One region of the Pseudomonas sp. NPDC087346 genome, then DNA from elsewhere that is predicted to be linked to it. Evidence: riboswitches for the same ligand, from Rfam matches in the RefSeq annotation. Region 1 holds a riboswitch; the other holds the start of a gene.
What was found. A riboswitch is a leader RNA that binds a small molecule or an ion and turns the genes downstream of it on or off. The one in region 1 is predicted to bind cobalamin.

Region 1 (11,412 bases):
GTACAGCTCGATGTCGTCGTCATGCACCTGATTGGCTGGCCAGAAACCGAATACGGCGCGGGCACTGATCAACTTCTCGTCGATCAGCTTGGTCAGCATTTCACGGGCATCCTTATACAGCGAGGTGGCGGCTTCACCGACCACTTCGTCTTCGAGGATGCGCGGGAATTTGCCGGCCAGGTCCCAGGAAATGAAGAACGGCGTCCAGTCGATGTACTCGGCCAGAACGTTGAGGTCGATGTTGTCCAGCACGCGCGAGCCGGTGAAAGTCGGTTTGACCGGGGTGTAACTTGCCCAGTCGAACTGCGGCTTCTTGGCAATTGCGGCCGGATAGCTGAGGCGCTCGGTACGGGCGCTGCGGTTGGCGGTGCGCTCGCGGACATCGATGTAATCGAGGCGGGTTTTCTCGACGAAACCGGCTTTCAGTTCCTTGGACAGCAACTGCGTCGCCACGCCCACGGCCCGGGAGGCGTCGGTGACGTAGATCACTGCGTCGTTGCTGTACTTCGGCTCGATCTTCACCGCCGTGTGCGCCTTGGAAGTGGTCGCACCACCGATCATCAACGGCAGGTGGAAGTCCTGACGCTGCATTTCGCGGGCTACGTGAACCATCTCATCAAGCGAAGGGGTAATCAGACCGGACAAACCGATGATGTCGCACTTCTGTTCCTTGGCGACCTGCAGAATCTTCTCTGCCGGGACCATCACGCCGAGGTCGACGATGTCGTAGCCGTTACAGCCGAGTACCACGCCGACGATGTTTTTGCCGATGTCGTGGACGTCGCCTTTCACCGTGGCCATGAGGATCTTGCCCTTGGCTTCCGGTTTGTCGCCTTTTTCCAGTTCGATGAACGGGATCAAGTGGGCTACGGCCTGTTTCATCACGCGGGCGGATTTCACTACCTGCGGCAGGAACATTTTGCCGGCGCCGAACAGGTCGCCGACGATGTTCATGCCGGACATCAGCGGGCCTTCGATCACTTCGATCGGGCGGGCGAACGACTGACGGGATTCTTCGGTGTCTTCAACGATGTGGGTGGTGATGCCTTTGACCAGCGCATGTTCCAGACGCTTGTTGACCTCCCAGCTACGCCACTCTTCGGTCTCGGCTTCCTTGACGCTGCCGTCGCCCTTGTATTTGTCGGCGATGGCGAGGAGGGCGTCGGTGCCTTCCGGGGTGCGGTTGAGGATCACGTCTTCAACGGCGTCGCGCAGTTCTTGCGGGATCTGGTCGTAGATTTCCAGCTGACCGGCGTTGACGATGCCCATGGTCAGGCCAGCACGGATCGCGTACAGCAGGAACACTGAGTGGATCGCTTCACGCACCGGGTTGTTGCCACGGAACGAGAACGACACGTTGGACACGCCACCGGAGGTCAGCGCATACGGCAGTTCGTCACGGATGTAGGCGCAGGCATTGATGAAGTCCACAGCGTAGTTGTTGTGTTCTTCGATACCGGTGGCCACGGCGAAGATGTTCGGGTCGAAGATGATGTCTTCCGGCGGGAAGCCGACTTCGTTGACCAGAATGTCGTAAGAGCGTTTGCAGATCTCTTTCTTGCGCGCTTCGGTGTCGGCCTGGCCGGATTCGTCGAAGGCCATCACCACCACGGCAGCGCCGTAACGCTTGCACAGTTTGGCGTGGTGAATGAACTGCTCGACGCCTTCTTTCATGCTGATCGAGTTGACGATGCCCTTGCCCTGAATGCACTTGAGGCCGGCTTCGATCACTTCCCATTTCGAGGAGTCGATCATGATCGGTACACGGGAGATGTCCGGTTCGCCGGCGATCAGATTGAGGAAGGTCACCATGGCCTTCTTCGAATCGAGCATCCCTTCGTCCATGTTGATGTCGATCACCTGCGCACCGGCCTCGACCTGTTGCAGGGCGACTTCCAGTGCTTCGGTGTAGTTGTCTTCGCGGATCAGTCGGGCGAACTTGGCGGAACCGGTAATGTTGGTCCGCTCACCGACGTTGACGAACAGCGAGCTGCGGTCGATGGTGAATGGCTCAAGGCCCGACAGGCGGCAGGCTTTCGGGATGTCCGGAATCTGTCGCGGTGCGTAACCGGCCACGGCATTGGCGATGGCTTCGATGTGGCCCGGGGTGGTGCCGCAGCAGCCGCCGACGATGTTCAGGAAACCGCTTTGGGCGAATTCTTCGATGACCTTGGCGGTTTCCGACGGCAGTTCGTCGTACTCGCCGAATTCGTTTGGCAGGCCGGCGTTCGGGTGTGCGGAAACGTGGGTGCTGGCCTTGTTCGACAGTTCTTCCAGATACGGGCGCAATTCACTGGCGCCGAGTGCGCAGTTCAGACCGACCGAAATCGGTTTGGCGTGCGCCACCGAGTTCCAGAACGCTTCGGTGGTTTGCCCGGACAGGGTACGGCCGGAGGCATCGGTAATGGTGCCGGAAATCATGATCGGCAACTCGAAGCCCAGTTCTTCAAATACGCCTTGAACCGCAAAGATCGCGGCTTTGGCGTTGAGGGTGTCGAAGATGGTCTCGATCAGAATCAGGTCGGCGCCGCCCTCGATCAGGCCTTTGGTGGCTTCGGTGTAGTTTTCCACCAGCTCATCAAAGGTGACGTTGCGGTAGCCGGGATTGTTGACGTCAGGCGACAGCGAGCAGGTACGGCTGGTCGGGCCGAGCACGCCTGCGACAAAACGCGGCTTGGCCGGGTTTTCCTGGGTCTTGGCATCAGCGACCTTGCGCGCCAGGCGTGCGCCTTCTACGTTTAATTCGTAGGCCAGACTTTGCATGCCGTAGTCGGCCATGGAAATCTGCGTGGCGTTGAAGGTGTTTGTTTCCAGAATGTCGGCGCCGGCATCCAGATAAGCCTTCTCGATGCCACCAATCACGTCAGGGCGGGTCAACACCAGAAGGTCGTTGTTGCCTTTGACGTCAGACGGCCAGTCGGCGAAGCGTTTGCCACGATAATCCTGCTCCTCGAGCTTGTAGCTCTGGATCATCGTGCCCATGCCGCCATCGAGTATCAGGATGCGCTCTTTGAGAGCTTGCTTGAGAGCTTGAAGGCGAACGCTGCGATCGGACATTGGGACTACTCGAAAAGACCATTACGAAGGGCCGGAATCATAACAAACCTGCGCGCTATTGGAGCATGTGCTGGTTTTGCATGAATATCGCTCATGTTGGTACGAGCGTCATAACGGTAGAATCGCGGCGTTTTTTCAAGCATCGGGATCAGGTCATGTCGTACCGCGTCATCAGCATCGTATTGTTGTTCCTGAGCTGGGGCGCCGCTGCGCAAGATCCCGTCATCTCGTACACCCGCGACATTCAACCGATCTTCACCGAAAAATGCGTTGCCTGCCATGCGTGCTACGACTCCGCCTGTCAGCTCAACCTCGGTAGCGGCGAAGGCGTCGGTCGGGGTGCAAGCAAGATGCCGGTCTACGATGGCGAGCGCACGCAAGCCGCGCCAACCACTCGGCTGTTCTACGATGCTTTCGGCAAACGTGCCTGGCAGCAGAAGGGCTTCTATTCAGTAATCGACGCTCAGGGCAGTCAGGCCGCATTGATGGCGCGCATGCTGGAGCTGGGGCACCAAACCCCGTTGACGCCTAACGCCAAGCTGCCGGAAGACATCGTGCTGGGTCTGAATCGCCAGAATATGTGCGCCATGCCCGCCGAGTTCGACGGTTATGCCGGCGCCCATCGAAAGGAAGGCATGCCGCTGGCAGTCACCGGGCTGACCAATCAGCAATACCAGACGCTACAGCGCTGGCTGGCGTCCGGCGCACCGATTGACGAGCAAGGCCTGGCGCCGAGCGCCCAAGAGGCGTTGCAAATCGTCCAGTGGGAAAACCTGCTCAACACTCCCGGCGCTCGTGAGAGTCTGGTCGGGCGCTGGTTGTTCGAGCATTTGTATCTCGCACACATCTATTTCAAGGACGGCGAGCCGGGGCATTTCTTCCAGTGGGTGCGCTCGCGTACGCCGACCGGTCAGCCAATCGACTTGATCGCCACTCGCCGCCCGAATGACGACCCGGGTACGCAGGTGTATTACCGCTTGTGGCCGGTGCAAGGGGTGATCGTCCATAAAACCCACATCACCTATCCGCTTAGCGCGGCGAAGATGGCGCGGGTCAAGAGCCTGTTCTACAGCGGCAACTGGCAGGTTAATGCCTTGCCGGGTTACGGGCCGCAGAGCCGCGCCAATCCGTTTTCGACCTTCGAGGCGATTCCGGCGCAGGCGCGTTATCAGTTCATGCTCGATAACGCCGAATACTTCGTCCGCACTTTCATTCGTGGGCCGGTGTGTCGTGGCCAGATCGCCACAGACGTGATCCGCGACAACTTCTGGGCACTGTTTCAGGCTCCCGAACACGATCTGTACATCACCGACCCCAACTATCGTGGTCAGGCCACGCCTTTGCTGGCGATGCCCGGGCAGAACGACGACGTCGGCAGCGTGCTGAGCCTGTGGCACAACTACCGCAACAAGCGTAACGAGTACGAGGCTTTGCGTCGCGACAGTTACGCCGATCAGCCGGCGCCGAGCTGGTCGACCCTTTGGGCCGGCAACGACAACGCGCTGTTGAGCATCTTTCGCCACTTCGACAGCGCGGCGGTGACTAAAGGCCTGATCGGTCAGGTGCCGCAGACGATGTGGCTGTTCGACTATCCATTGCTGGAACGCACGTATTACCAGTTGGCGGTCAACTTCGATGTGTTCGGCAACGTCTCCCATCAAGCGCAAACGCGCCTGTATTTCGACCTGATCCGCAATGGCGCCGAACAGAACTTCCTGCGCCTGATGCCCGCCGATTCCCGTGATGACTACCTCGACGATTGGTATCAGAGCAGCGGCCAATTCAAGATGTGGCTGGATTACGAGGCGATCGACGACGACAAGCCGACCGCGCTGAAGCTTGACGAGAAAGACCCGAAGTCGGATTTCGCCAAGCAGTTGCTGGCGCGTTACGGCGACCTGAATGCCAAACCAGACCCGATCAATCGCTGTGACAGCGCTTACTGCTCGCGGGCCAACATTGATCCGGCTCTGCAAGACGCCGAACAAGCCTTGAGTCGGCTGACAGCGCGTCCGGCGGCAGGTTTGAAGGTCATCGATCAACTGCCGGAAGCGAGCATGCTGCGCATCGAAACCCGCAGCGGCAAACGCGAAATCTACAGCCTGCTGCGCAACCGTGCGCACAGCAACGTGGCATTCCTGTTGGGCGAGTCGCTGCGTTATCAGCCGGGGCTGGACACCCTGACGATTTATCCGGGTGTGCTCAGCAGCTATCCGAACTTCATCTTCAACATCCCGGCCGATCAGGTGGCGGAGTTTGTCGATGCCATGGAAAACGCCAAGGATGCCGCGCAGTTTGAGAGGATCGTCGAACGTTGGGGCATCCGTCGCAGCCATCCGCAATTCTGGTTCTACTTCCACGACCTGAGCCAATACCTGCACGAGACCGACCCGGTGGAAGAGGGCGTGCTGGACATGAACCGCTACGAGAATCTTTGATCTTTTGATACCTGACTGCTGTCACACCCTTTAGCAACACCACGATCCCTGTAGGAGCTGCGGCACGCTGCGATCTTTTGATCTGTTTTCTTACAATCAAGATCAAAAGATCGCAGCGTGCCGCAGCTCCTACAGGGGAGTGGTAGTGATTCAAGAGGGGTGAATATGTTGATTTCAGTGCAGGCTCTGCGGGCGCTTGCCGCGTGGACCGTGGTCTGCCATCACTTCATGCAGATCTTTTTCGATTTCGAAGCACACGGCCCGATTGGGCAGTTGTTTGTCGATAAAGGCGCAGTGGGCGTCGATATCTTCTTCGTCATCAGTGGTCTGGTGATCTTCCTGTCGACCAAAGAGAATCCTCCAGCGCCAGGGCGATTTCTGTTGTATCGGCTGTTCCGCATCGTGCCGGCCTACTGGCTGTACACGCTGTTGATGGCGCTGTTGGTGGTATTCGCCCGCCCGGTATTGCCGGATCAGACGCTGGATTGGGGTCATCTGCTGATGTCGCTGCTGTTCATCCCCACGCAGAACCCCGGTGGATACGGGTTTTATCCGACCCTGAACGTCGGCTGGACGCTTAACTACGAAATCCTGTTTTACCTGTTGTTCGCCTGGGCGTTGCTGTTTCGCTTGCAGGTGCGTCTGCTGGTGGTCGCGGCGCTGCTGTTTGCCGTGTCTCAGGCGTGGACCGGGTTTGGCTGGATCAGCGAGTTCTATCGTTCGGACATCGTTTATGAGTTCCTGCTGGGTATCGCTATCGGCATGCTCTATCGCAAGGGCTGGATCGGCGCTGGCTTGTGGTTGCCATTGTTGGGGATTGGCACGGCGTTGCTGGCGATCTATCACCTGGCGCCGGCACCGAGGCTGCTGAACTGGGGCGTGCCGAGTGCGGTGCTGGTGATGGCGAGCATGGCGCTGGAGCGGTATTTCCAGCGCAGTCGGGTGCTCAAATTGCTCGGTGATTGCTCCTATTCGGTGTATCTGATGCACGTGCTGGTGCTGTCGGCGGGTGGTTTTGTGGCGCGGCGCTACGGGATCAATCCCTATCTGATGTTCGTCGTGTGCGTGCTGGCCATCGGTGTCGGCTCATGGTTGAGCTACGAATGGGTAGAAAAACGCAGCTATCAGTGGCTTAAAGCGCGGATTGATGGCGAACCGGCGCAAAGGCGTGTCGAGAACCTTTCCCGACAAAAATACTAGGACTTTGTCCGGCGCGATGATTGGCGTAAACTGCGCCCAAGCCTGCGAGGAGTTTCCATGACCGCTATTACCATTACCGACGCCGCCCACGATTACCTGGCTGATCTGCTCTCCAAGCAGAACACCCCGGGCATCGGCATCCGCGTCTTCATCACCCAGCCTGGCACCCAGTACGCCGAAACCTGCATTGCCTACTGCAAGCCGGGCGAAGAAAAACCTGAAGACACCGCGCTGGGGCTGAAAAGCTTCACCGCCTATATCGATTCGTTCAGCGAAGCGTTCCTTGACGATGCCGTCGTCGACTACGCCACCGACCGCATGGGTGGTCAACTGACCATCAAGGCGCCAAACGCCAAAGTGCCGATGGTCAACGCCGAAAGCCCGGTCAACGAGCGCATCAACTACTACCTGCAAACAGAAATCAACCCGGGGCTGGCCAGCCACGGCGGTCAGGTCAGCCTGATCGATGTGGTTGAAGACGGCATCGCCGTTCTGCAGTTCGGCGGTGGTTGCCAGGGTTGCGGTCAGGCCGACGTGACCTTGAAGGAAGGCATCGAGCGCACCTTGCTTGAGCGTATTCCAGAGCTCAAGGGCGTTCGCGACGTGACCGACCACACGCAGAAAGAAAACGCTTACTACTAAGGCGTTCGCTGCGATTCAGGCAATGCATTTTCCTGTGATGAATGCATTGTCTACAAGATCAAAAGATCGCAGCCTTCGGCAGCTCCTACAGGTGTAATCATTCCCTTGTAGGAGCTGCCGAAGGCTGCGATCTTTTGCTTTTCAGGGCCTGTATAGGTGCGCATGCCCCGCACGATACAGCGACGACTCACTGAAATGATCGCTGCCCAGCACCCGCCCGACCAGTATCAGCGCCGTACGCCGAAACCCCTTGGCGGTAACCTTCCCGGCAATATCCTCCAGCGTCCCAGTGACCCAATCCTGATCCGGCCACGTCGCCCGATGAATCACTGCAATCGGGCAATCCGCGCCGTAATGCGGCAGTAATTCGGCGAGTATCTTCTCCAGATGATTGACCCCCAAATGAATCGCCATGGTCGCGCCATGCTGCGCGAGGCTGCCGAGTTCCTCGCCAGCCGGCATCGCGGTCTTGTCGGCATAACGGGTCAGAATCACGCTTTGCGAGACGTCCGGCAGGGTCAGTTCAGCGCCCAGCAACGCTGCACACGCGGCAGTAGCCGTCACGCCGGGGATGATTTCAAAAGGTATGTTCAGCTCGCGCAGATAGCGAATCTGCTCGCCGATTGCGCCGTACAGGCTCGGATCGCCCGAGTGCACCCGCGCCACATCCTGTCCTTTGGCATGGGCGAACTTGATCAGATCAATGATCTGTTCCAGATGTAATTCAGCGCTGTTGACCACCGTTTCCGCCTGATGACCTTCCAGCACCGCCTCGGGCACCAGCGAGCCTGCGTAGATGATCACCGGGCAACTGCGGATCAGCCGCTGACCTTTTACGGTGATCAATTCCGGGTCGCCGGGGCCGGCGCCGATGAAGTAGACGGTCATCGTTGAATCCTTAAAAAACAGGGCAGGGTGACGCTTCACAGGGCACTCAGATGAAGAATGCTCATGATCAATGGCGCAGATTATCGGGATTTTATGCGGCGCCGGCCAATGCCAGCGTTGCCTGAGCGTACTTTTGCCGGGAAATCAGCAGTTTTGCCGGTGCCTGAATCAGCTGTTCGGCCAGCGCCAGCGCGGCGCTTTCGGCGACACCGTAGCAACCGGTTCGCTCGTAGGCGATTTGTGAATGATGGCTTAATCGTGCCTGATAGCTGGCGAGTTCTTCACTGCTGAAATACAACAGCGGCAACGCCAATTGTGCGGCGAGTTCCTGCAATCCGGGTTCGTCGCGTTTCAGATCGATGCTGGCCAGGGCCTTGATCGCCTGAAGGTCGATGCGATGGGCCTGCAAGGCCTGATCGAGTAATGCGCGCAACGTGCTGACGGGGCAGCCGCGTTGGCAGCCCAGGCCGACCACAAAGGTCGGCGCTGCGCTGGCATCGGTCATGCGTGGTATTGACCAGGATTTTTGCGGCGGAACAACCACGCGCTGATCAGGCCCAAGGCCAGCCAGAACGCGACGTTGGTCAACTGCGAGGCGATTTTGAACTGTGCTTCCAGCGCTTCCGGCGCCAGCATCGAATGCACTTGCGGTTGTGGCGCGCCGAGTACATGCGGCACTGCCAGAATCGCCACACCGAGGATCTTCATCAGCCAGTGACGACTGAACACGATCAACGCCAGGCCGACAGCCGTGGACGCGGCAGTGCCGATCCACCATATCTGCCGCGAGGCCAGATCTGCTGCGGCAGTGCCCGGCAATTCAGGCGGCAGACCCAGCGTCGGAGCCAGAACGAAAGTCGCGTAACCGGCCAGACCCCAGAGCAAACCCTGGGAGGTTTTGGTCGGCGCGCGCAGGGTGTAGAGACCCGCGAGCATCAGGGCGAAACCGACCGCTACCACGAGATTGCCGCCAGTGGTCGAGACCACGCGTTGCCAGCCATCTGCCGGCTCCCAGGCTTCGGCGTCGTGAGTGTGCGCAGCCATGGCGCCAGCGGCGTGTTCGTGGACTTCAACGGCAGCCGGCTCGGATTTTTCGTAAGTCTCGGCCTGCAAAATCAGCGGCGAAACCCAGAAACTTTGCAGCAGAGTGAGGAGCAGGGCGGCCAGCAGACCGGTGAAACCTGCGGTTTGCGCAATACGCTTGATCATATCGGCAGGTCTCAGTGGCACGGGAACGCGGCGCTGTGGCGGGTATCGTGAGCGGCGTTGTGTACCGCTTCGATGTGCGAGAAACCGGCGAAATACACCAGGCAGGCGCCGAGGATCGACGCGCCAATGGCGGCGATCAGGCGTTGGCTCAGGGTGGTAGTGCTGGAGATTTTGTCCGTGTTGCTGCCGGTGCTGCTGATGATCGACATGGCGCTTCCCTCTGAAGTGTCAGCGGACAGGTAGAGCGCATGAAAACCCCTGCGAGCCGGGCACGCAGAGGTTCAAACAGCGCCCGCCCACCGCGGGTTGTTATGTTCAGTGGCGATTTCGCGCACTGTGTGTTGCGGGCCGGTCTCCGGGCTCACGAGGGGTTGGCGTTCAGCCGACCTGCAAGCATCACCTTCCCATGCCTTGGGCACAGTGGATCTGACGCTTCGCTCGCTTACCGTTGCGGGGGCAGCACCGGACTGACATGCGCTTGAGTAAAGCACATGATTCACCGGTTTCCCGTTTCACCCAGTAAAGGGCACCCGTAACAAGGCGCACAGGAGACCATGGGCGGGGGATTTGAGTCAAATTGACATGGGCGTTCGTCTTGAAACCGAGTCGCTACCTTCGCGAGCAGGCTCGCTCCCACATTGGAAAGCGCTACCTGTGGGAGCGAGCCTGCTCGCGAAGGCGTCATTCCAGTCGGTACGAACCTCGCTTGGACATTGACCCGCTCCCAAGCGATGCGTAGCCTTGCGCATTCGAGGTTCTTCGACACTGTCGAAGCTAAGAAGGGAACGCGGTTCAAGCCGCGGCTGCCCCCGCAACTGTGAACGGCGATGTTCGCTGCCACGCCACTGCCAGACTCTGCAAAGAGCCGGCGGGAAGGCGCAGTGAATGCCAGGCTCAATGCCTGAACGCCGTCAGCCAGGAGACCTGCCTCGTCACAGATTCTCACTACAACCGGGCGGGGTGATCCGGTGGCGAACTCTTCTGGCAGGCGCGACCGCGTTGCCGGTCCTCGTCCCGTTGCCCGCCACCTTGCCAAAGGGCATCGCGATGAAAACACTGGCCAAACTCCCCGTCACCATCGTCACCGGTTTCCTCGGTTCGGGTAAAACCACGTTGCTGCGGCACATGCTCGACAACGCTCAGGGCCGCCGTATCGCGGTGATCGTCAACGAGTTCGGCGAACTCGGCATCGACGGTGAAATCCTCAAGCAATGCACCATCGGTTGCACCGAGGAAGAGGCTGTTGGCCGCGTTTACGAGCTGGCCAACGGCTGCCTGTGCTGCACGGTCCAGGAAGAATTCTTCCCGGTGATGCGTGAACTGGTCGCGCGTCGCGGTGATCTCGACCATATCCTGATCGAAACTTCGGGTCTGGCCCTGCCAAAACCGCTGGTCCAGGCCTTCCAGTGGCCGGAAATCCGCAGCGCCTGCACCGTTGACGCGGTGATCACCGTGGTCGACAGCCCGGCAGTTGCTGCCGGTACGTTCGCTGCGTTCCCGGATCAGGTCGATGCCCAGCGCAAACTCGACCCGAACCTCGATCACGAATCGCCGCTGCATGAACTGTTCGCCGACCAACTGGCCAGCGCTGACCTCGTCATCCTCAACAAGGCCGATCAGACCAGTCCGGAAGATCTGGCTCGCGTACGTCTTGAAGTCGCCGAAGAGCTGCCGCCCGCAGTGAAAATCATCGAAGCGAGCAACGGTCGCGTGCCGCTGGACGTGCTGATCGGTCTCGGCGCCGGCTCTGAAGAACACATCGACAGCCGTCACAGCCATCACGATCACCACCACGGTGAAGGCGATGACGACCACGATGACCACGATCACGACGCCTTCGATTCGATCTCCATCGAACTGCCGCAAGCTGACGAAAGCCTGCTGCTCGACGCCCTGACGCAACTCGTGGTCAAGCACGGCATCCTGCGCGTCAAAGGTTTCGCGGCGATCCCGAACAAGCCGATGCGCCTGCTGATTC
Region 2 (11,412 bases), on a different contig from region 1:
CGGCGCTGATTGCCGGCCTGTTCCAGTTTGGCGGCGATCTGTACCCTATGATCGGGATAGTCGCGGTGTTCATGATCGGTCAGGCGCTGGAAGGCATGGTGTTGACGCCATTGCTGGTCGGCGACCGGATCGGCCTGCACCCGGTCGCGGTAATCTTCGCGATTCTGGCGGGCGGCGAATTGTTCGGTTTCACCGGCGTGTTGCTGGCATTGCCGGTGGCGGCGGTGATCATGGTGCTGGTGCGCCATGTGCACGATCTGTACAAGGATTCCGACATTTATAGCGGGACGGACGAGCCCGAGCTTTAATCGCTCAGGCGGGCAGCCCGGTGGTTCACCGGGTTGGCCCGTGTTTTGCGGGCGTAACGGTTGCAGCAGCGTCAGAGAAACTGTCATAAAACCAGTGCGTTAACGCAAACCTTTGATTTTGCTTGGGGTCTGTTGCATTGTGCGCTTCGCTTCACGGGTATAAACTTCGCAAACTTTACACAGAGGCCACTAACGGTTCCTTGAGAACTGTTCAGTCAGCATGAAACCGATTCAGCTGCCCCTAGGTGTGCGTCTGCGTGACGACGCCACCTTTATCAACTACTACCCAGGCGCCAATGCCGCTGCACTCGGCTATGTCGAGCGCCTATGCGAAGCCGACGCCGGGTGGACCGAAAGTCTGATCTATCTGTGGGGCAAGAACGGCGTAGGGCGTACGCATCTGTTGCAGGCAGCCTGCCTGCGCTTCGAACAGATGGGTGAAGCGGCGGTGTATCTGCCGCTGGCCGAATTGATGGATCGCGGTATCGAAATCCTCGACAACCTTGAACAGTACGAACTGGTTTGTCTCGATGACTTGCACGCCGTAGCGGGCAAGGCTGATTGGGAAGAGGCGCTGTTTCATCTGTTCAATCGACTGCGTGACAGCGGTCGGCGTCTGCTGATCGCAGCCTCCACCTCGCCACGCGAGCTGCCGGTAAAACTGGCTGACTTGAAATCGCGCCTGACCCTGGCGTTGATTTTCCAGATGCGTCCTCTCTCCGATGAAGACAAACTGCGTGCCTTGCAATTGCGCGCATCGCGTCGTGGTCTGCACCTGACCGATGAAGTCGGACATTTTATTTTGACTCGCGGCACCCGCAGCATGAGTGCACTGTTCGATCTGCTCGAACAGCTCGATCAGGCCTCCTTGCAGGCTCAGCGCAAGCTGACAATTCCCTTCCTCAAAGAAACTCTCGGCTGGTAGCAAACGTCCTGAAACTGCGGCTTGTAGCGGGTTTCGGCATATTTCAGGCGCCAGAAAATCCGCTTTCCTGCACGCTGTGCAGGCCGCGTATCGATTCAAATGGGCTTAAGCGCTTAGATGTAAACGAGAAACCGGGAAGTCACAAAAAGATCGATTGAATTTGCAAATGAGGTTGATAGCGGGCATAGTCTCGGCTTCTTTACAACTATCAGCCACGGTCGTGCCCATGCTAAAGCGCTTCGCACCCCTCGTGCCTCTCGCACTTGTCACCCTGTTGTACGGTTGCGCTGCTCACTCTCCAGTCCAAGAGCAGCAACAACAGGCTAAAAATTCTGCTACTGCCCAGTCTTCCGTTATTTACCAGGAAGAGCTGGCAACCGAAAAAGAACTGGCCGATTTCAACGGCAGCAAGCCTTACCAGCTTCCAGTTCTGGCCGACAGCATCCTCGAACGCGGCATGTCTCTGATCGGTACCCGTTACCGTTTCGGCGGTACCTCTGAAGCCGGTTTCGATTGCAGCGGTTTCATCGGCTACCTGTTTCGTGAAGAGGCCGGCATGAATCTGCCGCGCTCCACCCGCGAAATGATCAACGTTGATGCGCCGCTGGTAGCGCGCAGCAACCTTGAGCCGGGCGATCTGCTGTTCTTCGCCACCAATGGTCGTCGCGGTCGTGTAAGCCACGCCGGGATCTACCTGGGTGACAACCAGTTCATTCACTCCAGCAGTCGTCGCAGCGGCGGTGTTCGCATCGACAACCTGGGTGACAGCTACTGGAGCAAGAGCTTCATCGAAGCCAAGCGCGCACTTGCCAACGCGCCGACTGTAGTCACCGCTCGCAAGTAATTTCCCCCGTTGTCGCTGCCTTCGTGGCGACAAAACGGGTTCCGGCAACGGAGTAGACACAGACTTTACAGGGTGAAGTTAAAGTCTTACTTGAAGTTTGCCGCGTAGCCGCTAGAATCTTGAATCTATATTGATGGCAAACCGCCTGCGTACCCACGCAGGCGGTTTTGTTTTCTGTCCTTCCGGCAGAAAAAGCCGCAGCCAGATCAGGATGTTCTGCTAATGACGATGTCGGCCCGCCTCACATTGATGTTCTTCGCAGCGCTGCTCAGCGCCTGCGCCAGTCGCACGCCACCGCCAGCGCCGGTGGTTCGCGCTCCCGTGGTGTTCGGTTCCTCCCAGGCTTTTTCTCCCGCCGCTGAAGATGTGCTGTTCCGCGCACTCGGTCTGGTGGGCACGCCTTATCGCTGGGGCGGCAACACGCCGGACTCGGGTTTTGATTGCAGCGGCCTGATCGGTTTTGTTTACCGTGACGCTGCCGGCATCAACCTGCCGCGCTCCACACGCGAGCTGATCGTCATGCAGGCACCGAATGTCGGCAAGGAAGGCTTGCAGACCGGCGATCTGATCTTCTTCGCCACCAATGGCGGCTCTCAGGTCAGTCATGCGGGAATCTACGTCGGGGAAGGGCGCTTCGTGCATGCGCCGGCTACCGGCGGCACGGTGAAGTTGGACAGTCTGTCGAAGGCGTATTGGCAGAAGGCTTATCTGAGTGCGAAGCGGGTGTTGCAGCCGGAGCATCTGGCGCATAACCCTTAGTCAAGCTTACATCGAACCCTGTGGGAGCGGGCTTGCCCGCGATGGCGGTGGGTCAGTCAATATAAGTGCTGGCTGAACCGGCCTCATCGCGGGCAAGCCCGCTCCCACAGGAATTGCATTTAACAGCTAGATATTCACTTCGTGGACGACACTCGCCACACCTTGTTCCCCACGTCATCCGCCACCAGCAAATCCCCTTGCTGGTCGATCACCACGCCTACCGGGCGACCCAGCGCGTTCTCATCCTTGTCGAGGAATCCGGTCAACACATCCACCGGTTGCCCATTCGGCTTGCCTGCTGCAAACGGCACGAAAATCACTTTATAACCACTGTGCGGTTTACGGTTCCAAGAGCCGTGCTGGCCAATGAATGCGCCTTCCTTGAACTGCGCCGGCAGCGAATTACCCTCGGCGAACGTAAGGCCCAGCGATGCCGTATGCGGGCCGACCGCGTAGTCCGGCGCGATGGCTTTGGCCACCAGATCCAGATTCTGCGGATTTACCCGCACATCAACATGCTGGCCGTAATAGCTGAAGGGCCAGCCATAGAACGCGCCATCCTTGACCGAGGTGATGTAATCCGGCACCAGGTCGCTGCCGATTTCATCGCGCTCGTTGACCGCTGTCCACAGCGCGCCGCTGGTGGGTTCCCAGGCCAGGCCATTGGGATTGCGGATGCCCGAGGCGAAGATCCGGTGATTGCCGGTTGCCCGGTCCACTTCCCAAATGGCGGCGCGACCTTGTTCTGCTTCCAGACCATTTTCGCCAACGTTACTGTTCGAGCCGACGGTGACGTAAAGCTTGCTGCCGTCCTTGCTGGCAATGACGTTTTTCGTCCAGTGGTGATTGATGGTGCCGCCCGGCAGGTCGGTGACCTTGATCGGTTGCGTCTTGATCTCGGTCGCGCCGGGTTCATAGTGAAAGCGCAACAAGCGGTCAGTGTCGGCGACATACAAGTCATTGCCGACCAGGGTCATGCCGAACGGTGAGTTGAGGTTTTGCAGAAACACTGTGCGTGTTTCGGCCACGCCGTCGTGATCGGCATCGCGCAGCAAGGTGATGCGATTGGCACTCGGCACGCCGGCCCCGGCCTTGCCCATGACTTTCTTCATCACCCAGCCACGAATGCCGCTGCTGTCGTCGGGTTTCGGCGGGGCGTTGGTTTCCGCCACCAACACGTCGCCATTGGGCAGCACATAGAGCCAGCGCGGGTGATCAAGGCCTTCGGCGAATGCGGCGACTTGGGTGCCTGCCGCTGCGGTCGGTTTGCCGCCCTCGGGCCAGCCGATCGCCGGAGCAATGTTCACCGTCGGGATCAGCGTTTTGTTCGGTTCGGGCAACTTGGGTGACGGGCCGGTGCCGTCGGAGACTTGCAGGCTGGAGGATTCACCACAGGCGGCGAGCCCTCCGGCGAGGGCGATGACGAAAACGAGCTGGGGCTTGCGCATTACTGATCTTCCCTATGAATGCATTCCTAATCATAGAGGACCACGCAAGCCCGATGGTTCAACTGCTCAACCGCGCGCCTCTTTGAACAGTACGGCGATGCCCGGGTGATAGTTGCCCGCTTCACTGCGCAATTTGCGGTAGGCGTAGGGGAAGTACCAGGCGACGGCGCAGGTGTGTTCCTTTTGCAGGTCGTCGACCATGTCTTGCAGCTCTTCCGGGCTGGCGCTGTGTTGAGCCTTTTGCGGCGCGACGAACAGGCAACCGAGCTTGAGATCACTGGCGAAGCTGATGCGTTTGGCGTCGCTGGTGATGTCCAGCAGCGCTTGGGTCAGGTTCAGGTTGTTGACCCGTGGCCAGCGCTGCGTGGCCTGAATGAATGCGCGATCCTCGCTGCCGGCGAGAAACAGGTCGGCGCGCACGTTGCGCTCGCCGTCTTCATTCTGTTTGCGGGTGGCAGTCTGTTCCAGCGTCACCAGTTCGGCCATCCATGCCGCCGCCGAGAGCAAGCCGAGGTTGGCTTTTTCGTCGTGCCAGTAAGGCGTGTCGCTGTCGCCGCGCACGGCGTTGTAACGGTCAATACAGTCAAACCAGCGTTCAAGCACCGGGCGCAGGAATTCCAGGCGCGGATTGCTGATGATCATGCCTTGCATCGTAATCATCCTTATTGTTGTGATGTGCTTTTCAGATAAAGCATGGCTCTTTGATATCACTTGTAACAGTGTGGCACAAGATTGGCGTCAGATAATTGATCGGCGGCAGTTATTCGCCCGATGGCCGCCTCTTTAATTGACGCTCCACCCCCAACCCTCTAACCTTCGCGGCTTGTTTCAGGTGCTCTGTGACCCACGTCGACAGAGTGAAACAGGGAAGCCGGTGAGGGTTGTCTTCAGGCGAAGAACAATCACGATCCCGGCGCTGCCCCCGCAACGGTAAATGAGTGAAAACTGCGCATCTAGCCACTGTGTCGAAAGACCCGGGAAGGCGCGCAGACTGGCGAATCGCCGCTCATGAGCCCGGAGACCGGCCTGATCCATCCAGCGGCATCACGGTGGGCGATGCCAGGCTTTTTGCCGTCTATTCTTGTGCCTGCCCGCCGTTATCCAGCCTCAACGGAGAGCTCCCCCATGACTGATTCCCCCGAGCGTGACGAACGCCATCTGGCGCGTATGCAGCGCAAAAAAGCCGTGATCGACGAACGCATCGCCAATTCGCCTGACGAGTGCGGCCTGGTGCTGGTGCTGACCGGCAATGGCAAAGGCAAAAGCAGTTCGGCGTTCGGCATGCTCGCCCGCGCCATGGGCCACGGCATGCAGTGCGGTGTGGTGCAGTTCATCAAGGGCCGCAACAGCACTGGCGAAGAACTGTTCTTCCGCCGCTTTCCCGAGCAGGTGCGTTTTCATGTGATGGGCGAGGGCTTCACCTGGGAAACCCAGGATCGCCAGCGTGATATCGCCGCCGCCGAAGCCGCGTGGGAAGTGTCTCGCGAACTGTTGCGTGACCCGTCGATCGGTCTGGTGGTGCTGGATGAATTGAACATCGCCCTAAAGCACGGCTACCTCGATCTCGATCAGGTGCTCAGTGACTTGCAGGCGCGTCCGCCGATGCAGCATGTGATCGTCACCGGTCGTGCGGCCAAACCGGAAATGATCGAGATGGGCGATACGGTCACCGAGATGGGCATGATCAAACACGCCTTCCAGGCTGGCATCAAAGCGCAGAAAGGCGTCGAACTTTGAATCAACCACGTCACTGCCCGGCGGTACTGATCGCCGCGCCGGCCTCCGGTCAGGGCAAGACCACCGTCACCGCAGCATTGGCCCGATTGCACCGCAATCAGGGGCGCAAGGTTCGCGTCTTCAAATGCGGGCCGGATTTTCTCGATCCGATGATTCTCGAGCGCGCCAGCGGTGCGCCGGTCTATCAGTTGGATATGTGGATGGTCGGCGAGCAGGAAAGCCGTCGCCTGTTGTGGGAAGCCGCAGGCGAAGCAGACCTGATCCTGATCGAAGGCGTGATGGGTTTGTTCGACGGCACGCCGTCGAGCGCCGATCTGGCGCGGCATTTTGGTGTGCCGGTGCTCGGCGTGATTGACGGCACTGCCATGGCGCAGACTTTTGGTGCCTTGGCGCTGGGGCTGGCGCGTTATCAGCCGGACTTGCCGTTCGCCGGAGTCCTGGCCAATCGCGTCGGCACGTTGCGTCATGCGCAACTGCTCGAAGGCAGCCTTACCGAAGGTTTGCGCTGGTACGGCGCACTGTCGCGGGAAACCGGGATCGAACTGCCGAGCCGCCATCTTGGCCTGGTCCAGGCCAGTGAACTGAACGACCTCGACGTGCGCCTCGATGCCGCTGCCGAAGCCTTGGCCAGCAGTTGCGAGGTAGCGCTGCCACCGGCGGTGGAATTCGCCGCGCCGGACGTACTCGTCGCCGAGCCATTGCTGGCCGGCGTGCGCATCGCCGTTGCCCGTGATGAAGCGTTTGCCTTCACCTACGGCGCCAGTCTCGATTTGCTGCGGGCGATGGGCGCCGAATTGAGCTTCTTCTCGCCGATCCGCGATACGCAATTGCCTGACGCCGACAGTCTGTATCTGCCCGGTGGTTACCCGGAATTGCATCATGTTGCGTTGGCGCAGAACACCTCAATGATCGATGCGATTCGTGCGCATCACGCCGCTGGCAAACCGTTGCTCGCGGAATGTGGCGGCATGCTTTATCTGCTCGATTCGTTGATTGATGTTGAGGGCACTCGTGCCGAACTGGTCGGCTTGCTGAGCGGCGATGCGGTGATGCAGAAACGTCTGGCGGCGCTGGCGCTGCAAGCGGTGGATTTGCCGGAAGGCTCGTTGCGCGGTCATACCTATCACCATTCGCTGACCACCACCGAACTGACGCCGATTGCCCGGGGCCTGAGCCCGAATGGTGGGCGTGGGGCGGAGGCGGTTTATCGGGATGGGCGGATGACGGCTTCCTATGTTCACTTCTATTTCCCGTCGAATCCTGTGGCTGTCGCGGCACTGTTTGCACCTGGATCCACAATTGCTATCGCTAGCAGGCTAGCTCCCACAGTGGGCGATGTCGGGTCTGAAGAAATCCAATCCCCTGTGGGAAAAGGCAGCCTGGTTGCGGCATTGCCTGAAGAAACCGTACCCCCTGTGGGAGCTGGCTTGCCAGCGATGGGGCCATGACAGACAACGCATTCTCCGAGACTGAACGCCAAGCCGTTTACCGCGCCATCGCCGAACGCCGCGACATGCGCCACTTCACCGGCGGCACCGTCGAGCCCGAGCTGCTGCGCCGCCTGCTGGAAGCCGCGCATCAGGCGCCAAGCGTTGGCCTGATGCAGCCATGGCGCTTCATCCGCATCAGCGACCGTGCGCTGCGCGGGCAGATCCGCAATCTGGTGGAAGAAGAACGCATCCGCACCGCCGAAGCCCTCGGCGAGCGCAGCGATGAGTTCATGAAGCTCAAGGTCGAAGGCATCAACGACTGCGCCGAAGTCTTGGTCGCAGCGCTGATGGATGATCGTGAAAAACATATTTTCGGCCGCCGCACGCTGCCGGAAATGGACATGGCCTCGCTGTCCTGCGCAATTCAAAACCTGTGGCTGGCCTCGCGTGCCGAAGGATTGGGTATGGGCTGGGTCTCGCTGTTCGAGCCGCAAGCACTGGCCGACCTGCTGAAACTGCCGGCCGGGGCCAAGCCGTTGGCAGTGTTGTGTCTGGGCCCGGTCAAGGAATTCTATCCGGCGCCGATGCTGGTACTCGAAGGGTGGGCGCAGGCGCGTCCGCTCAATGAGTTGCTGTATGAAAATTATTGGGGAGTGAGTCAATGAGTGTGGCGTTGTTGAGTGTCGCCGCGGTCGCGCTGGATGCGCTGCTGGGTGAACCGAAACGCTGGCATCCGCTGGTGGCGTTCGGCCGTTTTGCCGGACGCATCGAGCAACGTTTCAATGGTGGTGGTCGCGGCTGGCGTAGCCACGGGGTCACCGCGTGGGTGATCGCGGTTGTGCCGCTGACCCTGCTGGCCACCGCACTTTCGTGGGCGCCATACGTGGGCTGGGTGGTCGAGATTCTCGCGCTGTATTGCGCCCTCGGTATGCGCAGTCTCGGCGAACATGTCGAGCCGGTGGCCAAGGCCCTGCGCGGCGACGATCTCGAAGAAGCACGCAAGCGCGTCGGTTATCTGGTCAGCCGGCAGACCGATGAACTGGACAGCACTGCGGTCGCCCGCGCCGCCACCGAATCGGTTCTGGAGAACGGTAGCGATGCAGTGTTTGCCGCGCTGTTCTGGTTTGTCGTGGCCGGCGCGCCCGGCGTGGTCCTCTATCGCCTGAGCAACACACTTGACGCGATGTGGGGCTATCGCAACGAACGCTTCGAGCGTTTCGGCTGGGCGGCGGCGAAAATCGACGACGTCCTCAACTACATTCCTGCGCGTCTGGTGGCGTTGACCTACGCGCTGCTCGGCAAGACCCGACTCGCTCTGAAGTGCTGGCGTACGCAGGCGCCGAAATGGGACAGCCCCAACGCCGGTCCGGTGATGGCGGCAGGCGCCGGCGCGCTGGGTGTGGAACTGGGTGGCCCGGCGATCTATCACGGCGAACTGCATGAGCGTCCGCAACTCGGTGAAGGCGCACCTGCCGATGCCGACTCCATCGACCGTGGCTGGCAATTGGTCCAGCGCGGGGTATGGTTATGGCTGCTGATTCTCTGCGTGGGGGCTGAATTCTATGCTTGAGCACGGTGGCCGGTTGCGCAAGGCTGCACTCGATTACGGGATCGCCGAAGCCGATTGGCTAGACCTGTCCAGCGGTCTGGCGCCGTGGCCGTTTCCCGTGCCGCCGATTCCGTTGCGCGCCTGGGCGCGTCTGCCGGAAACCGATGACGGTCTGGAACAGGCCGCGTGCGATTACTACGGTGCAACGCAGGTGCTGCCGGTGGCCGGTTCGCAAATGGCCATTCAGTTGCTGCCGCGTTTGCGTCGCGCCGGCAAGGTTGGTGTGCTGTCACCGTGTTATGCCGAGCATGCCGAAGCCTGGCGCCGCAGCGGTTACATCGTGCGCGAAGTGCTGGAGCAGGAAGTCGAGTTCTTTCTCGACAGCCTTGACGTGCTGGTGGTGGTCAATCCGAACAACCCGACCGGCCTGAGTCTGACCCCGGCGAAGCTGCTCGACTGGCATGCGCGACTGGCCCAGCGCGGCGGTTGGCTGGTGGTCGACGAAGCGTTCATGGACAACACCCCGCACCTGAGTCTGGCGCCGTATGCCAATCAGGTCGGGCTGATCATTCTGCGTTCGTTCGGCAAGTTCTTCGGCCTGGCCGGTGTGCGTCTGGGCTTCGTGCTGGCCGAGCGCAAGTTGCTCAAACTGCTCGCCGAACAGGTCGGTCCGTGGGCGGTCAGCGGGCCGACGCGGGTATTGGGTCAAGCCTGTCTGCAAGACACCGAAGGCCACACCCGGCAACGCGTTCGCAGCGACGAGGCCAGCGAACGCCTGGCGCTGTTGCTCGAGCGCTACGGTTTTAAACCGCAAGGCGGTTGCGCGCTGTTTCAGTGGCTGATCACTGAACACGCGCAAACGCTGCATGACTTTCTGGCCCGGCGCGGCATCCTCGTACGCATCTTCACGCATAACAGCAGTGTGCGTTTCGGACTGCCGGCCGATGCGGCCGAAGAGTCCCGTCTGGAAAAAGCGCTAGAAGCGTTTTTCAAGGAATACCAATGACCACGCTGATGGTGCAGGGCACCACTTCCGATGCCGGTAAAAGCACGCTGGTGACGGCGTTATGCCGCTGGGCGACCCGTCAGGGCGTCGCGGTGGTGCCGTTCAAGCCGCAGAACATGGCGCTCAACAGCGCGGTGACCGCGGATGGCGGCGAGATCGGTCGCGCCCAGGCCGTGCAGGCGCAAGCGGCGAACCTTGAGCCGCACACCGACATGAATCCGGTACTGCTCAAGCCGAATAGTGATACCGGCGCGCAGGTCATCATCCATGGCCGTGCGGTCACCAGCATGAACGCCGTCGCTTATCACGATTACAAAGCCATCGCGATGCAAGCGGTGCTGGCCTCGCATCAGCGCCTCAGCGCCGCGTATCCACTGGTGATGGTCGAAGGCGCAGGCTCGCCGGCCGAGATTAATCTGCGTGCCGGCGATATCGCCAACATGGGTTTCGCCGAAGCGGTGGATTGCCCGGTGTTGCTGATTGCCGACATCAATCGCGGTGGAGTTTTCGCCCATTTGGTCGGCACGCTGGAACTGCTTTCGCCGAGTGAGCAGGCGCGGGTCAAGGGCTTCATCATCAACCGTTTTCGTGGCGACATCGCCTTGCTGCAACCGGGCCTCGACTGGCTGGAACAGCGTACCGGCAAACCGGTGGTTGGCGTGTTGCCCTATGTGATGGATCTGCATCTGGAAGCCGAGGACGGCATCGATCAGCGCCAGACCGACAAGGCCGAGCGAGTGTTGAAAGTGCTGGTGCCGGTGTTGCCGCGCATCAGCAATCACACCGACTTCGATCCGTTGCGTCTGCATCCTCAGGTCGATCTGCAATTCGTCGGCCCGGGGCAGGCGATTCCTGCGGCGGACCTGATCATCCTGCCGGGTTCGAAAAGCGTACGCAGCGACTTGGCTTATTTACGCGCCAATGGCTGGGACACCGCCATCAGCCGACATTTGCGCTATGGCGGCAAAGTGCTGGGGATTTGCGGCGGTCTGCAAATGCTCGGCGAGCAGGTGCACGATCCGCTGGGTCTGGAAGGTGCGCCCGGTTCCAGTGCCGGACTGGGTTTGCTTGCGTTTGAGACCAGGCTCGAAGCCGAGAAGCAATTGCGCAATGTGCGCGGGCGTCTGGCGCTGGAAGAGGCTGAGGTCAGCGGTTATGAAATCCATGCGGGCGTGACCACTGGCCCGGCGCTGGAAAACCCTGCTGTGCGGCTGGATGACGGGCGCTGTGACGGTGCGCAAAGTCTGGATGGACAGATTTTCGGCACGTATCTGCATGGCTTGTTCGAGTCGCCGGCAGCCAGTGCGGCGCTGTTGCGCTGGGCGGGCTTGAGTGATGTGCAGGAAGTGGATTACCACGGGTTGCGCGAGCGCGATATCGAGCGGCTGGCGGATCTGGTGGAGACG

Region 2: another riboswitch for cobalamin. It lies ahead of cobO (cob(I)yrinic acid a,c-diamide adenosyltransferase); the one in region 1 lies ahead of ACIOZM_RS03100 (CbtB domain-containing protein).

What each region holds. Positions count from the first base shown of each region.
Region 1 covers NZ_JBIUXX010000003.1:95,082-106,493, forward strand. Annotated here, with positions in the region: gene metH (methionine synthase) at 1-3,057, opposite strand, end outside; gene ACIOZM_RS03070 (fatty acid cis/trans isomerase) at 3,213-5,495, shown strand; gene ACIOZM_RS03075 (acyltransferase family protein) at 5,661-6,695, shown strand; gene nfuA (Fe-S biogenesis protein NfuA) at 6,753-7,337, shown strand; gene cobM (precorrin-4 C(11)-methyltransferase) at 7,479-8,225, opposite strand; gene ACIOZM_RS03090 (cobalamin biosynthesis protein) at 8,317-8,730, opposite strand; gene ACIOZM_RS03095 (CbtA family protein) at 8,727-9,434, opposite strand; gene ACIOZM_RS03100 (CbtB domain-containing protein) at 9,446-9,643, opposite strand; cobalamin riboswitch at 9,763-9,983, opposite strand; cobalamin riboswitch at 10,170-10,381, shown strand; gene cobW (cobalamin biosynthesis protein CobW) at 10,482-11,412, shown strand, end outside.
Region 2 covers NZ_JBIUXX010000045.1:22,856-34,267, reverse strand. Annotated here, with positions in the region: gene ACIOZM_RS22910 (AI-2E family transporter) at 1-308, shown strand, start outside; gene hda (DnaA regulatory inactivator Hda) at 529-1,233, shown strand; gene ACIOZM_RS22900 (C40 family peptidase) at 1,460-2,077, shown strand; gene ACIOZM_RS22895 (C40 family peptidase) at 2,300-2,836, shown strand; gene ACIOZM_RS22890 (PQQ-dependent sugar dehydrogenase) at 2,971-4,284, opposite strand; gene ACIOZM_RS22885 (hypothetical protein) at 4,351-4,935, opposite strand; cobalamin riboswitch at 5,098-5,329, shown strand; gene cobO (cob(I)yrinic acid a,c-diamide adenosyltransferase) at 5,410-6,021, shown strand; gene ACIOZM_RS22875 (cobyrinate a,c-diamide synthase) at 6,018-7,469, shown strand; gene bluB (5,6-dimethylbenzimidazole synthase) at 7,466-8,116, shown strand; gene cbiB (adenosylcobinamide-phosphate synthase CbiB) at 8,113-9,021, shown strand; gene cobD (threonine-phosphate decarboxylase CobD) at 9,014-10,006, shown strand; gene ACIOZM_RS22855 (cobyric acid synthase) at 10,003-11,412, shown strand, end outside.